Regions from separate parts of the Cellulomonas sp. Root137 genome, predicted to be linked through region 2. Evidence: riboswitches for the same ligand, from Rfam matches in the RefSeq annotation. Region 2 holds a riboswitch; the other holds the start of a gene.
The links. Region 2 has a riboswitch for S-adenosylmethionine ahead of ASD18_RS02180 (methylenetetrahydrofolate reductase). Riboswitches for the same ligand answer to the same signal wherever they lie in the genome.
Positions count from the first base shown of each region.

Region 1: linked by a shared signal. The riboswitch ahead of ASD18_RS15765 (LLM class flavin-dependent oxidoreductase) and the one ahead of ASD18_RS02180 (methylenetetrahydrofolate reductase) in region 2 are both predicted to bind S-adenosylmethionine.

Region 1 is NZ_LMFG01000003.1:146,085-153,424, forward strand. It holds gene ASD18_RS15740 (ABC transporter permease) at 1-876, opposite strand, end outside; gene ASD18_RS15745 (ABC transporter ATP-binding protein) at 866-1,591, opposite strand; gene ASD18_RS15750 (ABC transporter substrate-binding protein) at 1,654-2,778, opposite strand; gene ASD18_RS15755 (hypothetical protein) at 3,163-3,711, opposite strand; gene ASD18_RS15760 (GNAT family N-acetyltransferase) at 3,708-4,196, opposite strand; SAM riboswitch class IV at 4,327-4,447, shown strand; gene ASD18_RS15765 (LLM class flavin-dependent oxidoreductase) at 4,702-5,856, shown strand; gene ASD18_RS15770 (NtaA/DmoA family FMN-dependent monooxygenase) at 5,856-7,235, shown strand; gene ASD18_RS15775 (ABC transporter substrate-binding protein) at 7,271-7,340, shown strand, end outside.
Region 2 is NZ_LMFG01000001.1:459,873-467,212, reverse strand. It holds gene ASD18_RS02190 (MalY/PatB family protein) at 1-830, opposite strand, end outside; gene metE (5-methyltetrahydropteroyltriglutamate--homocysteine S-methyltransferase) at 895-3,228, opposite strand; gene ASD18_RS02180 (methylenetetrahydrofolate reductase) at 3,234-4,271, opposite strand; SAM riboswitch class I at 4,339-4,434, opposite strand; gene ASD18_RS02175 (hypothetical protein) at 4,528-4,743, opposite strand; gene ASD18_RS02170 (DNA-3-methyladenine glycosylase I) at 4,816-5,418, opposite strand; gene ASD18_RS02165 (TetR/AcrR family transcriptional regulator) at 5,487-6,623, opposite strand; gene ASD18_RS02160 (ATP-binding cassette domain-containing protein) at 6,706-7,340, shown strand, end outside.

The DNA of each region.
Region 1 (7,340 bases), on a different contig from region 2:
GGAGTGCAGCACGTGCCGCTCAAGGGGGGCGAAGACCACGAGCTCGATGACGATGCCCACCAGGAAGATGAGCCCGATCGACGCGATGACCAGGGACATGTCGCTGGTCACGCGGCCGAGGTCGAGGATCTGACCCAGCCCGGTGCCGAGGCCGGTCTGCACGATCAGCTCGGCGGCCATGAGCGAGCGCCACGCGAACGCCCAGCCCTGCTTCAGCCCGCCGAGGAAGCCGGGCAGCGCGGCGGGCAGGAGCACGAAGCGGATCCGCGTCCAGCCGGTGGCGCCGAGCACCTGGCCCACGCGCAGGTACAGCGGCGGCACCTGGTCGGTCCCGGCGAGCAGTCCGTTGACGATGGACGGGACGGCGCCGAGCAGGATGACCGCGTACATGGTCGCGTCGGTGAGCTGGAACCAGATGATCGCCGCCGGCACCCAGGCCACCGACGGCAGCGACTGCAGGCCGGTGATGATCGGGCCGAACGCGCGCCGCAGCAGCGGGGAGGCGGCCAGCGACACCCCGATCGCCACGCCGACGACGACCGACATCGCGAAGCCGACCGCAGCCCGCTGCACGCTGAGGGTGACCGCACGCCAGGCCGACCCGTCCTGGATCGTGCCCAGGAGCGTCTGCCACGTGTCCGCAGGGCTGGGCAGCGCGTACGGAGGCTTGAGCTCGAGCTGGTAGGCCACCTGCCACACGACGAGGATCGCGCCGAGCGCGGCGAGCACCGGCCAGATCGCGCGCCACGCGGCAGCCCATGCCGAGGTGTGGGCCGTCTCGATCGGGGTCTCGAGGGCGTCGAGCCCCGCGGCGAGGTCGTCGTCCGTCGTGCGCCGCGGCTGTGTCGCCGCCGGGACGGATGTGTCAGTGGCCATGGCGGGCGATCTCCTGTCGCAGGTCCTCGGTGATCTCGGCGCTGAGCCGGGACACGTCGGGGTCTTCGATGCGTCGCGGCTGGGGGATATCCACCGACCACTCGCGGGCGACGCGTCCGGGACGCGACGAGAGCAGGACGACCCGCTGTCCGAGCCGGACCGCCTCGCGGACGTTGTGCGTGACGAAGATGACTGCGATCCCGGTCTCGGTCCAGATGCGCGTGAGCTCCTCGTGCAGGACGTCCCGCGTGATGGCGTCGAGCGCGGCGAACGGCTCGTCCATGAGCAGCAGGTCGCCCTCCTGGGCGAGCGCGCGGGCCAGGGCGACGCGCTGCCGCATCCCGCCGGACAGCTCGTGCACCCGCTTGGGGCCGGCGCCGTCGAGCCGGACGAGCGAGAGCAGGCGCTGCGCCTCGTCGCGGCGCTCCGCGCGGGGGATGCCGCGCAGGCGCAGGGCCAGCTCGACGTTCCCGGCCGCGGTCAGCCACGGGTAGAGGGCCGGCTCCTGGAACATCAGCGCGGGCCGGCCACCGGGCACCTCGACGGTGCCGGAGACCGGCTTGTCGAGCCCGGCCACCAGCGAGAGCAGGGTCGACTTGCCGCAGCCGGACGCCCCGAGCAGGCAGACGAACTCGCCGGGCGCGACGGTGAGGTCGATGCGGTCGAGCACCGGCGGCCGCGACGCCTCGCCGAAGTGCTGGGTGACCCCCGTCAGGCGCGCCGCGACGGCGGCCGGGGCAGTGGTGCCCTGGCCGCCGACCGCCGTCACGGTGCTCGTCACTTGCCCGACGCCCCGAGGTCGCCGTCGGAGACAGGCTCCTGGTCGTTCTCGGCGAGCACCTCGTTGAGCAGGGTCAGGTCGTAGATCCCCTGCAGGTCCGTCTCGTCGGACGTGCCAGCCGCCACCGCGTGGTCGGCGGAGGTCTGCAGGCTCGAGGCGATCGGGTCGAGCGTGATCCGCAGGTTCGCCCAGGCGCGGTCCAGCACCTCCGCGGAGAGCGGCTTGCCACTGAGCTTCTCGATCACCGTGTTCGACAGGGTCTTGGCCTCGTCGGGGTTCGCCGCGATCCACTCGGACGTCGCGTACTCGGCCTCGAGCAGCTTCTTCACGGTGCCGGGGTACTTCGAGAGGTACTCGGTGGCGACGATCAGGTGGGTGGTGACGAAGTCGCCCTCGGGCCAGAGGTCCTTCTCGTCCAGCAGGACGTGCGCGCCGGCGTCGACGACGAGCCGGGACGCCCACGGCTCGGGCAGCCACGCGCCGTCGAGCTGCCCGGCCTTGAACAGGTCGAGCGTCTGCGAGTTCTCCTGCGGGGCGATCGTCACGTCGCTCGCGCCGCCGGTCAGTGAGGTCTCGAGGCCCTCCTCGGCGAGCCAGGCGCGCAGCGCGACGTCCTGGGTGTTGCCCAGCTGCGGCGTGGCGAGCGTGGTGCCGACGAGGTCGTCGGGGGAGTCGATGCCGTCGCGGACGACCAGCTGCGCACCTCCCGACGTCGCGCCCGAGACGATGCGGATCGCCTCGCCGTTCGACTTGGCGAACGCGTTGATGGCGGGGTTCGGGCCGATGAACGTGGCGTCGATGGCCCCACCGAAGAGCGCCTCGACGGCGGCCGGGCCGGCGTTGAAGATCGAGGTGGTGAGCTTCGTGTCGCCGAGCGCCTCCTGGTAGGTGCCGTCGTCGACCCCCACGAGGGCCACGGCGTGCGTCAGGTTGGCGAAGTAGCCGAGGCGCAGCTCGGGTGCCTCGGCGCCGGCGGTCGAGGCGGCAGACGGGTCGGTGCCGGCGTCGGCGGTCGTGTCGTCGGCCGCGGACGAGGAGCAGGCCGCGAGGGACGCGGCGAGTCCGGCGGCAAGCAGGACGCGGAGGGCGGAGGCGGTGCGGCGTGCGGGACGGGCGGTCATGTCAGGTCCTTGAGGGTCGCGAAGGGCGGGCGGGCGGTCGTCATCGACGACATCGCGGCGCCGGCTCGGTCCGCGAGGGCCGGGCGACAGAGAGCTGGGTGGACGCCATGAGGGCGTTTCCTCCGCGGGGGACGGGGGTGGTGGCACGCGCGTCACGCCGTGGGCCGTCGCAGATGGACGGGGGCCGGGCGTCGAACGCTCGGCCGAGGACGGGGGCCGCGTTCAGACGTTCCGCGGACAGCAGGGGCGCGCGGAAGCCATGACGACGTGACAGCACGTCGAGGCGGCGCGGCGGGTCTGCATGGGACGAGGATGACCGTCCCGGAGCCTGGGCAACAGGACCGTCTCTTATTGTGGACACAGCTGGTCGGAATACGAGACTCTTCAGCCGCGCACGTCGAGCCCCGCGTCCCACCCCGGTGCACGTCCGCCGGGGGGCGGGGCGCAGGCGTCGAGGAGACCCGCCTCGGCGAGCACCCAGGAGACCACGGAGTTCGAGCTCCACATGTCCCGGGCCGGTCCCACCGCGCGGCCCCACGTCAGTCGCGGCACGTGCGGGACGGCGGCGAGCACGGCCTCGACGGCCTCGCGGCGGTCACTCACCACGGTGGCACCGTGCCCCGTGGGGCCGGGCGGTCGGGTGTACCGGATCTCGTAGCGGAAGAACGGCAACCAGCCGAGCCAGCGCGAGCCGACCGGGCCGGTGGCGACGACCTCGCGAGTGGCCCGGCCCCACGTGGGTGTCATCTCGACCACGAGCGGGCGGCCGTCCACCACGAGCTCCAGGGCGCCGTGGTAGAGCGTCCGCGCAGGCCGATGCTCCCGAGCGGCAGCGGCCACCTCCCACCAGTGGCTCGTCCGGACGGCCACGTGCCCGCCCTCACCGACGACCGCCCAGGAGACCGCCACCTGCCATCGCGGTGAGGCAGTCACGGCCGCGTCGGGAGCGTGAGCGCGTAGAACGCGCTGTGCGGGTCCGGTACGTAGTCCGCGAACGGCGGGCACGCGACGAACCCGGCCCGTTCGTAGAGGCGGCGGGCGGGTGCGAAGTAGTCCTGCGTCCCCGTCTCCAGGTGCACGGTGCGGAGGCCTCGCTCCGCCGCCGCGCCCAGGACGTGCGCGAGCATCGCCGCCCCGATCCCTCGGCCCCGTGCGGCGGCGCTGGTCCGCATGGACTTGAGCTCGCCGTCCGTCGGGCCGAGCTGCTTGAGGGCGGCGCAGCCGAGCAGGCTGCCGTCGGCGGCGCGGGCGGTCCAGAACGTGATGCCGGGGGCCGCGAGCGCCGAGGGGTCGAGCGCGTGCACCGACTCGGCCGGCGAGGTCGCGTACATGTCCGCGAGGTGCTCCCCGAGCAGGCCGAGTACGTCGGGGCGAGTCGGGTCGTCGGTGCCGATCGTCACGTCGGTGGTCGTGCCCATGCGTGCGCGTGCTCCCTTGCCGGTGGTGGAGACGCCCATCCTCGCACCGGACGGATCCGTCCCACCATCTGGACTTTCGGCGCGGACCATTGACACGCCGACGACCTATGCCTACTTTCCCGACCTGTTAGGTCATGAATTCCAGCGACAAGCCCCGGCTTGCTGGGTGGCAACCCTCCTGCGTGTGGGGTGCCCCGGGTGACGACCTGGTCCTGCGCGAGCGTCCTGCTCGTGCCCGACAACGACGCAGCGCCCGCCAGGCGGGTACGAAGGGACGCACGATGAGCTCGGACCGACGGCCGACGACGGCTCTCTGGATCCTGCGCCCGTGCTGTCCCGGCGCCTGTTGTCGCTGACGACACCTCCCGCCTGGCCGGCCCCGACCGGCACCTGAGCGACTGAGCCGCGGTACCCGCGCCGCTCGACACACCTACGCCTGCACCCCCGTGCGCCGCAGCCTCCTGCGCCGGGGCGCGCCCTGACGACCCAGAACGGAACCTTCCCCATGGCACTTCCGGTGACCCCCCGCCAGCTGCACCTCGGTGTCGACCTCAGCGACGCCGGCGCGCACCCCGCCGCCTGGCGGACCCACGGCTCGCAGGCGCAGCGACTGTTCGACGCCGAGCGGCTCCAGCACCTCGTCGAGGTCGCCCAGCGGGGCACGCTCGACCTCGTCGTGCTCGACGACTCGTTCTCGTTGCAGCCGTCCCGGTCCACCACGCTGCGCGGCCGGCTCGACGCCGCGCTCGTCGCCGCGCGCCTGGCGCCGCGGTCGCGGGGCATCGGCCTGGTGCCGACGGTCGCGACGACGCACACCGAGCCGTTCCACGTGTCGAAGGCGATCGCGACGATCGACCACGTCAGCGGCGGTCGGGCGGCGTGGCAGGTGAGCTGGACCGACGACGAGCAGGACGCGACGCACGTGGGCCGAGGCCCGGCTCTCACCGAGGCGGGGGCCGTCGCGGAGGCCGAGGAGGCCGTGGAGGTGGTCACCGCGCTCTGGGACAGCTGGGAGGACGACGCGGAGATCCGCGACCAGGCCACGCACCGGTTCGTCGACCGGGCCAGGCTGCACTACGTCGAGCACGACGGTGTGCACTTCGCGGTCAAGGGTCCGTCGATCACCCCCCGTCCGCCGCAGGGGCAGCCGCCGATCGTGGTGCGCGTCGGCTCGGAGGCGTCGTTCGGCCTGGCCGCGCGGCACGCCGACGTGGTCCGGATCAGCGCGACCGACCGCGACGAGGCACTCGACCTGCGGCTCCGGCTGCGGGCCGCTGCGGCGGCGGCCGGTCGCGAGCCGGGCGACCTGCGGGTGCTCGTCGACGCGTTCGTGGTCATCGGCCCGGACCGTGCGAGCGCTCGCGCCCGGCTCGACCTGCTCACCGAGCTCGAGGGCGTCGAGTGGGACACCGGCTCCCTCACGCACGTCGGGACGGCACGGGACCTCGCCGAGACCTTCCTCGACTGGTCCGCGGTCGGGGCGGCCGACGGGTTCGTCGTGCGGCCGGCCTCGCTGCACACGGACCTCGACGTCCTCGTCGACAGTGTCGTCCCGCTCCTGCGGGACGCACGGGCGTTCCGGGATCGCTACACCGGTCCGACGTTGCGCGACCAGCTGGGCCTTGCCCGACCGGTCAACCGCTACGCGGCGATCGCCTGATGGGCGCCCGCAAGCAGATCCACCTCGGCGTCCACTTCCCGGGCGTCAACAACACCACCGTGTGGAGCGACCCGCGGTCCGGCAGCCAGATCGACTTCACGTCGTTCGAGCACCTGGCCCGGCGCGCCGAGGAGGCGAAGCTCGACTTCTTCTTCCTCGCCGAGGGGCTGCGGCTGCGCGAGCACAAGGGCCAGATCCACGACCTGGACGTGATGGGCCGGCCCGACACGCTGCCCGTGCTGGCGGCGCTCGCCGCGGTGACCGACCGCCTCGGGCTCGCCGGGACGATCAACACGACCTTCAACGAGCCGTGGGAGCTGGCCCGCCAGTTCGCGACGCTGGATATCCTCAGCGGCGGGCGTGCCGCGTGGAACCTCGTGACCAGCAGCGACGCCTTCACGGGCGAGAACTTCCGGCGCGGCGGGTTCCTCCCGCACGACGAGCGGTACGAGCGTGCGGCCGAGCTGGTCGCGGTCGCGCGGAAGCTGTGGGACTCGTGGGACGACGACGCGGTGATCGCCCACGCCGGCTCCGGGCAGTTCGTCCGGCCCGGCTCGGTCCACGAGGTGCGCCACGAGGGCAAGCACTTCCAGGTGCGCGGCGAGTTCACGACCCCGCGCGGCCCGCAGGGGCACCCCGTGCTGTTCCAGGCGGGCGACTCCTCGGACGGCCGTGACTTCGCGGCGGCCACCGCGGACGTCGTGTTCTCCGCGCACTCCACGTTCGAGGCGGGCCAGGCGTTCTTCACCGACGTCAAGGGCCGCCTGGCCGCGCACGGTCGGCGCCCGGAGGAGCTGCTGATCCTGCCGGCGACGACCGTGGTGCTGGGCGACAGCGCGCAGGACGCCGCCGAGCGGTCCCGCGAGATCCGGCTGCAACAGGTGCCGGGGCCGACGGCCATCGCGTTCCTCGAGCAGGTGTGGGGACGCGACCTCACCGACCACGACCCCGAGGGAGCTCTGCCGCGGATCGAGCCGGATGTGGAGAACCTCGACATCACCCGCGGGCGCGTCCGGCACGTCAAGGACCCGCGGAGCATCGCGGCCGCGTGGCGGGAGCTGGCCGACGCGAACGGCTGGTCGATCCGGCAGCTCGTCATCGAGGTGACGTCGCGCGGCGGGTTCGTCGGCACGGCCACGCAGGTGGCCGACGCGATCGACCGGCACGTGCAGGAGGACGCGTCGGACGGTTTCATCCTCGTCCCGCACCTGACCCCCGGCGGCCTGGACGACGTGCTCGACCAGGTGGTGCCGCTGCTCCAGGAGCGCGGCTCGTTCCGCACCGACTACGCGGGCACCACGCTGCGCGACCACCTCGGACTCACCCGCCCGGCGCCCCGCGCCACCCGCTCCACCGCCGACCGCGCACTCGTCGGCTGACCCCCACCTCTCCACCCAGAACGAAGGACCCCGCCATGCTCCGCTCGACCCGTGCCCGCTCGGCCGCCCTGGCCGCCCTCGTCGTCCCCGCGCTGTTCCTCACCG
Region 2 (7,340 bases):
GCCGCGATCTGCGCGACGGCACCCAGGTGCATCACGCCGTGGCCGACCAGCTCCGGGAGACGGGCCAGGTCCTCGGCCGCCGCGGGACCCGGCACCGCGAGGGCGGCCCGCAGACCGGCCAGGTTGAACGCCTTCGACGCCGAGTGCAGGGCGATGGCGTCGGGGATCTGCGTCGTCGTCGGCACGAACTGCGGGGCCGAGCCGTCCGCCGCGGTGGGGATCAGGGGCGCGTGGATCTCGTCGGCGACGACCCGCACGCCGTGCCGGGCCGCGAGCTCGCCGACCGACCGCAGCTCGGCCGCCGTGTGCAGGGTGCCCGTCGGGTTGTGCGGGTGGCAGAGCAGGTACGCCGCGCGCCGCCCCTGCGCACGCGCGTGCGCGAACGCCTCCCCCAGCACGGCCAGGTCCAGCCGTCCGTCCGGGCACAGCGGAGCCGTGACCACCCTGCGGCCGGCGCGCTCGACGAAGCCCCGGAACGGCGGGTACACCGGCGGGTTGATGACGACGGCGTCGCCGGGACCGGTGAGCAGCCCGAGGACCTCGACGATCCCGAGCATGACGTCCGGCACCGTCCGGGTGGCCGGCACGTCCACGTCCCAGCCGTAGCGCTCGGCGGCGAACGCCGCGAAGGCCTCGGCGTACGCGGTGCCCTCCGCGTAGCCCGTGTCCCCCGAGCGCAGCGCGTCGGTGACCGCCCGGATCACGGGCTCCGGCTGGGGGACGTCCATCTCGGCGACGAACAGCGGCAGGACGTCCGGCGGGTAGTGCCGCCACTTCACGCTCGTCCGGCGACGCAGCTGGTCGAGCGGGACGGAGTCGAAGATCGTCACCCGACCGACCCTAGGACGCACGACGGCCCCGGACACCTGCTCGTGTCCGGGGCCGTCGGGTCGATCAGAGGGTGGCGCGCACCGCTCGCGTGGCCGCGAGGATGTGCTCCAGCGACGGGGCGACCTCCTCGTAGCGACGGGTCTTCAGGCCGCAGTCCGGGTTGACCCAGAGCTGGTCGACCGCGATGGCCTTGACCGCCTCGGTGAGCAGCTCCTCGACCTCGGACTCGCTGGGGACGCGCGGCGAGTGGATGTCGTAGACGCCCGGGCCGATCCCCCGCGGGTAGCCGGCCGCCGAGATGTCGCCGAGGATCTCCATCTTCGAGCGGGCCGCCTCGATGGAGGTCACGTCCGCGTCGAGCCCGTCGATCGCGCCGATGATCTCGCCGAACTCCGAGTAGCACAGGTGCGTGTGGATCTGCGTGTCGGGGCGGACGCCGGCCGTGGCCAGCCGGAACGAGCGCACCGACCAGTCGAGGTAGGCGGCGTGGTCCTCGACCCGCAGCGGCAGCAGCTCGCGCAGCGCGGGCTCGTCGACCTGGATCACGGCGATGCCGGCGGCCTCGAGGTCGGCGATCTCGTCGCGCAGGGCCAGGCCCACCTGGTTGGCCGTGTCACCGAGCGGCTGGTCGTCGCGGACGAACGACCAGGCCAGGATGGTGACCGGGCCGGTGAGCATGCCCTTGACCGGCTTCTCCGTGAGCGACTGCGTGTACGACGACCACTCGACCGTGATCGGCTTCGGCCGCGAGACGTCGCCCCACAGGATCGACGGACGCGTGCAGCGCGAGCCGTAGGACTGGACCCAGCCGTTCTGCGTCACGGCGAACCCGTCGAGGTTCTCCGCGAAGTACTGGACCATGTCGTTGCGCTCGGGTTCGCCGTGCACCAGCACGTCGAAGCCGATCTTCTCCTGCAGCTCGACGACGCGGCGGATCTCCGCCTTCATCTCCTCGTCGTACTGCGCCTCCGTCAGCTCGCCCTTGCCGAACGCGGCGCGTGCCGTGCGGATCTCGGTGGTCTGCGGGAACGAGCCGATGGACGTCGTCGGCAGCGGGGGCAGGTTGAGCCGGGCGGCCTGCGCGACCTTGCGCTCGTCGAACGAGCCGCGGCTGAACGCGTTCTCGCCGAGGGCGGCGACGCGGTCGCGGACCTCCGGGTTGACGACGCCGGGCGCGGTCCGGCGGGAGTTGACCGCGTCCGTGGCGGTGAGCAGCTGCTCGTGGATGGCCTCGCGGCCCTCGGTCAGGCCCTCGGCCAGGGTGACGACCTCGACGACCTTCTCGTCGGCGAACGCCAGCCAGGTCTTCAGGGTCTCGTCGAGGTTCGGCTCGTCCGTGAGCGTGTGCGGCACGTGGAACAGGGACGTCGACGTGCCGACCGTGACGGCGGCGGCGCCGAGGCCCTCGAGCTGCTCCAGGACGGCCAGCTTGGCGTCCAGGTCCGCGCGCCAGATGTTGTGGCCGTCGATCACGCCGGCGACCAGCGTCTTGGTGGACAGGCCGGGGACCGACTCGGCCGGCGCGTGGCCGCGGACCAGGTCGATGCCGATGGCCTCGACGTCCGTGGCGGCGAGGACCGGGAACGCCGCGCCGAGGTCGCCGTAGGGGGCCGCGACCAGGATGGCCGGGCGCTCCGGGCGGGTCAGCTCGGTGGCCAGGGCGCGGTACGCCTCGATGACGGACGCGAGCAGCTGCTCGGCCGGGACGGCGACGGAGTCGGAGACCAGCGCGGGCTCCTCCAGCTGCACCCAGGTGGCACCCGCGGCGGCGAGGTCCTTGAGCAGCTCGGCGTAGACCGGCAGCAGGTCCGCCAGGCGGTCGATCGGGGCGAAGCCCTCGGGGGCGTCCTCGGTGGCCTTGGCCAGCGCGAGGTACGTGACCGGGCCGACGATGACCGGACGCGTGAGGACGCCGTCCGCGAGGGCCTCGGTGAACTCGCGCACCGGGCGGGTGCTCGCGTAGCGGAAGGTGGTCTCCGGGCCGATCTCGGGGACCAGGTAGTGGTAGTTGGTGTCGAACCACTTGGTCATCTCGAGCGGCAGGTCGTCGCCGCGGCCGCGCGCCACGGTCGAGTACCCGGCCAGGTCGAGGGCGCCGTCGGCGCCGACGACGTCCGCGAAGCGGGCCGGCACCGCACCGACCACGGCGGTGGCGTCGAGCACCTGGTCGTAGAACGAGAACGCGCTCGGGATCGCCGGCACGTCGGTGGCCAGGCCGAGCTCGGCCAGCCGCGTGCGGGTGCGGCGGCGCAGCTCGGCGGCGGTCGCCTCGACCTCGTCGGCCGTCGTGCGACCGGCCCAGAACGCCTCGAGGGCCTTCTTCAGCTCGCGGCGCGGGCCGATGCGGGGGTAGCCGAGCACGGAGCTGGCGGGAAACTTCGGGCTGTTCTCGGTCATGTGGTTCAGTCCCTCGGGGGTCGGGCGGGTGCCGTGTCCTGCGGCCAGCTGGCCAGGTCGGGAGCTGTCCGAGCTCCGCCGTCGAGGTGTGCACCCTCGAGCAGGTCAAGTGCGGCGTGGTGCTGGTTGAACGTGTAGAGGTGGACGCCGGGTGCGCCGCCGTCCAGGACGCCGTTGACCAGGTCGACGCTGGCCCGGATGCCCCGCCGATGACGGTCGAGCTCGTCGTCGGCGGATCCGAGCAGGTCGATCAGGTCCTTCGGTACCGGGACGCCGGTCAGCTCCTGCACGCGCAGCAGCCGGGCCGGGTCGGTGGTCGGGATGATGCCCGGGATGATCGGGATGGTCACGCCGGCCTCACGGGCCTCCGCGACGATACCGAGATAGTCGTCCGCGTCGAAGAACACCTGCGTGATCGCGAAGTCCGCACCCGCCTGCTGCTTGGCCAGCAGCGACGCGACGTCCTGCGCGCGTGTGCCGCCCGTGGCGTGGTTGCCCCGCGGGAACGCCGCGACCGCGACGGACAGGGGTCGCACGCGCGCCCGCACCGCCTGCGACGGGCTGTCCAGGCACCGCTGCGCCTCGATCTCGCGCAGGAGCTCGACCAGCTCGCCCGCGGTCTGCAGGCCGTCCGGGTGTGCCTGCCAGTCGCTCTGGTCGGTGGGCGGGTCACCCCGCAGGGCGAGGAACGACCGCAGGCCCTCGTCGAGGAACTCCCCGACGATCGTCGTGATCTCCTCGCGCGAGGTGCCGACGCAGGTCAGGTGGGCGATCGGGTTGAGCGACGTCTCCTGCAGGAGGCGGCGGACCAGCGCGCGCGTGGTGACCCGGGTCTTGCCCGAGGCGCCGTAGGTGACCGAGACGAAGTCGGGGTGCACCGACTCGAGCTCGCGGATGGTGGCCCACAGGCGCGGAGCCGCATCGGGGTTCCGGGGCGGGAAGAGCTCGAACGAGATCGTCGGGCGGTCGTTCGCGTTCTGCGCCCGCCGGGCGGTCGCGGTGTGCAGCCCGGGGGTGCGGGGCTCAGCCACGGCTGCGCTCACGGCGCGACCGGCCGGGTCGTCGGCACCGCGGTGGTGCGGGGACACGTGTCCTGTGGGGGCATGACTCACTCCATCGCCCCTGGCGGAAGCACCCACACCCTCGCGAGGAGGGGGGTTGCTGCGGCGTCGTCGAGCCAGGTCTCTCGGCCGCTCTGGATGGTAGGCGCGATGGTAGTCCGCAGATCACATGCTGGGCAACAGTGATCGACCCGTGAGACGTCGCCGTCCGCGGGAGCATGCCTGGTTCGGCGGCCGTCTAGTGCGGGCGGCGCGGGACCAGGTTCGAGGAGCGCATGCGGCTGCGCTGGGACGGGACGTCGAACCACGAGTTCGGCGAGCCGGCCGGGACGGACAGCAGCCCGACCTGGACGGCCTCGAGGATCTCTGCGTCGGGGACGACGTTGTCCGTCAGCGCCTCGGCCGCCGCGCGCGCGGCATCACGCCGAACGTCGGGGTCGGGCATCTCCGTCATGGCGGCACTGTAGTCCGCAGGGCGCGCGGTGCCGAGAGGGCGGCCCGCACGATCACCCGCCAGAAGCAAATCTCACCCGGCGAGCGCTCCGGTGCCGGCGGAGCCCCACGCCGACGGGCACGTGGCCAGGTGGTCGTCGACGACCCCGCACGCCTGCATCGCCGCGTAGGCGGTGACCGGGCCGACGAACCGGAACCCGAGCGACTTCAGCTCCTTGGCCAGCGCGCGGCTCTCCGGCGTCTGCGCGGGCACCCCGGCCCAGCCGGCGGGGCGCTGGTACCCCGTCCGGTCGGGCGCGTGCGACCAGAGCACCTCGTCGAGCGTGCGTCCCGCCGCGTGCAGCTCGCGCAGGGCGCGGCCGTTGGCGATCGTCGCCTCGATCTTGGCGCGGTTGCGCACGATGCCGGCGTCGGCCATCAGGCGGGCCACGTCCTCGTCACCGAACTCCGCGACCACCTCCGGGTCGAAGTCCGCGAACGCCGTGCGGAACGCGGGCCTCTTGCGCAGGATCGTGATCCACGCGAGGCCCGACTGGAAGCCCTCCAGGGCGAGCCGTTCGTAGAGGGCGTGCTCGTCGTGGACGGGCTTGCCCCACTCCTCGTCGTGGTACTGCTCGTACAGCGGGGTGCCGTCGCCGAAGCAGCGGCCGGTGAGCGGGACGTCGGGCGAGGTCATGCGTCGAGTCTGCCCGGCGGGGCTGACAAGTGGGCGCCGCCTGTGCACGCGATGGGGCTGTGGGCGGCTCACGAGGCCAGGGCGATGAGCCTCTCGATCCCGTCGAGGATGAGCACGGTGCCGAAGTCCAGCTGGTCGTCCTCGGGCGCGTCCTCCGGGAAGGAGAAGGCCCCCGCGTTCGCTGCCCGGCGCAGTGTGGGGTGCTCGTCCGGGGAGGCGAGCATCGTGATGAGCTCTCCCAGGTCCGGCGGCAGGGCTCCCCCGGCGGTGGTGCCGACGGCCGCGGTGCGCCCGGCGCCGCTCAGCTCCTCGCCGATCCGCAGCTGGTCCAGGGTGTGCGAGGCGAGCAGGCCGATGGCTCCCACCTTCTGGTGCTCCGTCAGCGGGGTGCCGTCGAGCGCCGAGAGCATCGCCTCCATCCAGGCGAGCCGCCCGGGCCCGACCGCGTGCAGGACCGCGGACGCGCGCGCCAGCCACGGGTGCGCGCGCAGGATCGGCTGCTGGACGGCGAGGACCAGCTCGAGCCGTTCCCGCCAGCCGCCCACCTCGGGCCCGAGCACGGGCGGCCGCCCCGACGCCCGGTCGGACATCAGACTGAGCACCTCGTCCTTGGACGAGACGTACCGGTAGAGCGACATCGTGGTGAACCCGAGCGACTCGGCGAGCCGGGCCATGGAGACCGACTCGATCCCCTCGGCGTCGGCCAGCGCGATGCCGGCGTCGGCGATCTGCTCGAGCGTGAGGCCCGGCCGGGGTCCGGGTCGGCCGGGCGCCGGTGTGCGCCACAGGACGGCGATCCCGGGTGGGAGGTCCATCGGCGCGCCCTCGGAGCCGGCGACGCGCACGGCGTGCCGGCGCGCCTTCTCCGCCTCGCGCGCGGCCTGCTGCTGGGCCAGGGCCGCGGCACGCTGCGCCTTCTCGGCCTCCCGGAGCTGCCGGGCCGCCTCCTTGACCGCCTGCTGAGCGGCGCGCTCCTGCTCCTTGCGCCGGCGCTCCTCCTCCTTGGCGGCGTCCTGCAGCGCCTTCAGCCGGTCGCGCTCGCGACGCTCGACCTCCTTGCGAGCGTCCCGGTCGGCCTTCTCGAGGTCGCGCCTGGCGCGCTCGGCCGCCTTGGCCTCGGCCCGCTCGGCCTTCTCGCGGTCGCGTCGCAGCAGCTCGGCCTCGCGGCGGGCCTCCTCGGCCTCACGTGCCTCGTCGTCGTCCACGGCACCTCCTTGACCCGTGATCCTACAAGTGTGTATGAAGTACACACACAGTTTACGCCATACACAGAAAGCGAGAGTTGCGATGACTGCTTCTGTCGTCGTCGCCCGGGGGCTGCGCAAGTCCTACGGCGACCTGACCGTGCTCGACGGCGTCGACCTCGACGTCGGCAAGGGGGAGGTGCTCGCCCTGCTCGGCCCCAACGGCGCCGGCAAGACCACGACGGTGCGCATCCTGTCCACGCTCCTGAAGCCCGACGGCGGCACCGCGCACGTCGCCGGCGTGGACGTGGTGCGTCAGCCGGCGCAGGTCAGGGCGGCCATCAGCCTCACCGGGCAGTTCGCGGCGGTCGACGACCTGCTGACGGGCACCGAGAACCTGCACCTCATGGCGAGGCTCGCGCACCTGGGGCGCGCCGAGGTGCGCACCCGTAGCGCCGAGCTGCTCGAGCTGTTCGACCTCACCGACGCGGGCAAGCGCGTGGTCAAGACGTACTCCGGCGGGATGCGGCGGCGCCTCGACCTGGCCGTGGGTCTCCTCTCCCGGCCGCAGGTGGTGTTCCTCGACGAGCCGACCACCGGCCTCGACCCGCGCAGCCGGAACGACCTCTGGGACGTCATCCGCTCCGTGGTCGCGTCGGGCACCACCGTCCTGCTCACCACGCAGTACCTCGAGGAGGCCGACCAGCTGGCCGACCGCGTGGCCGTCATCGACCACGG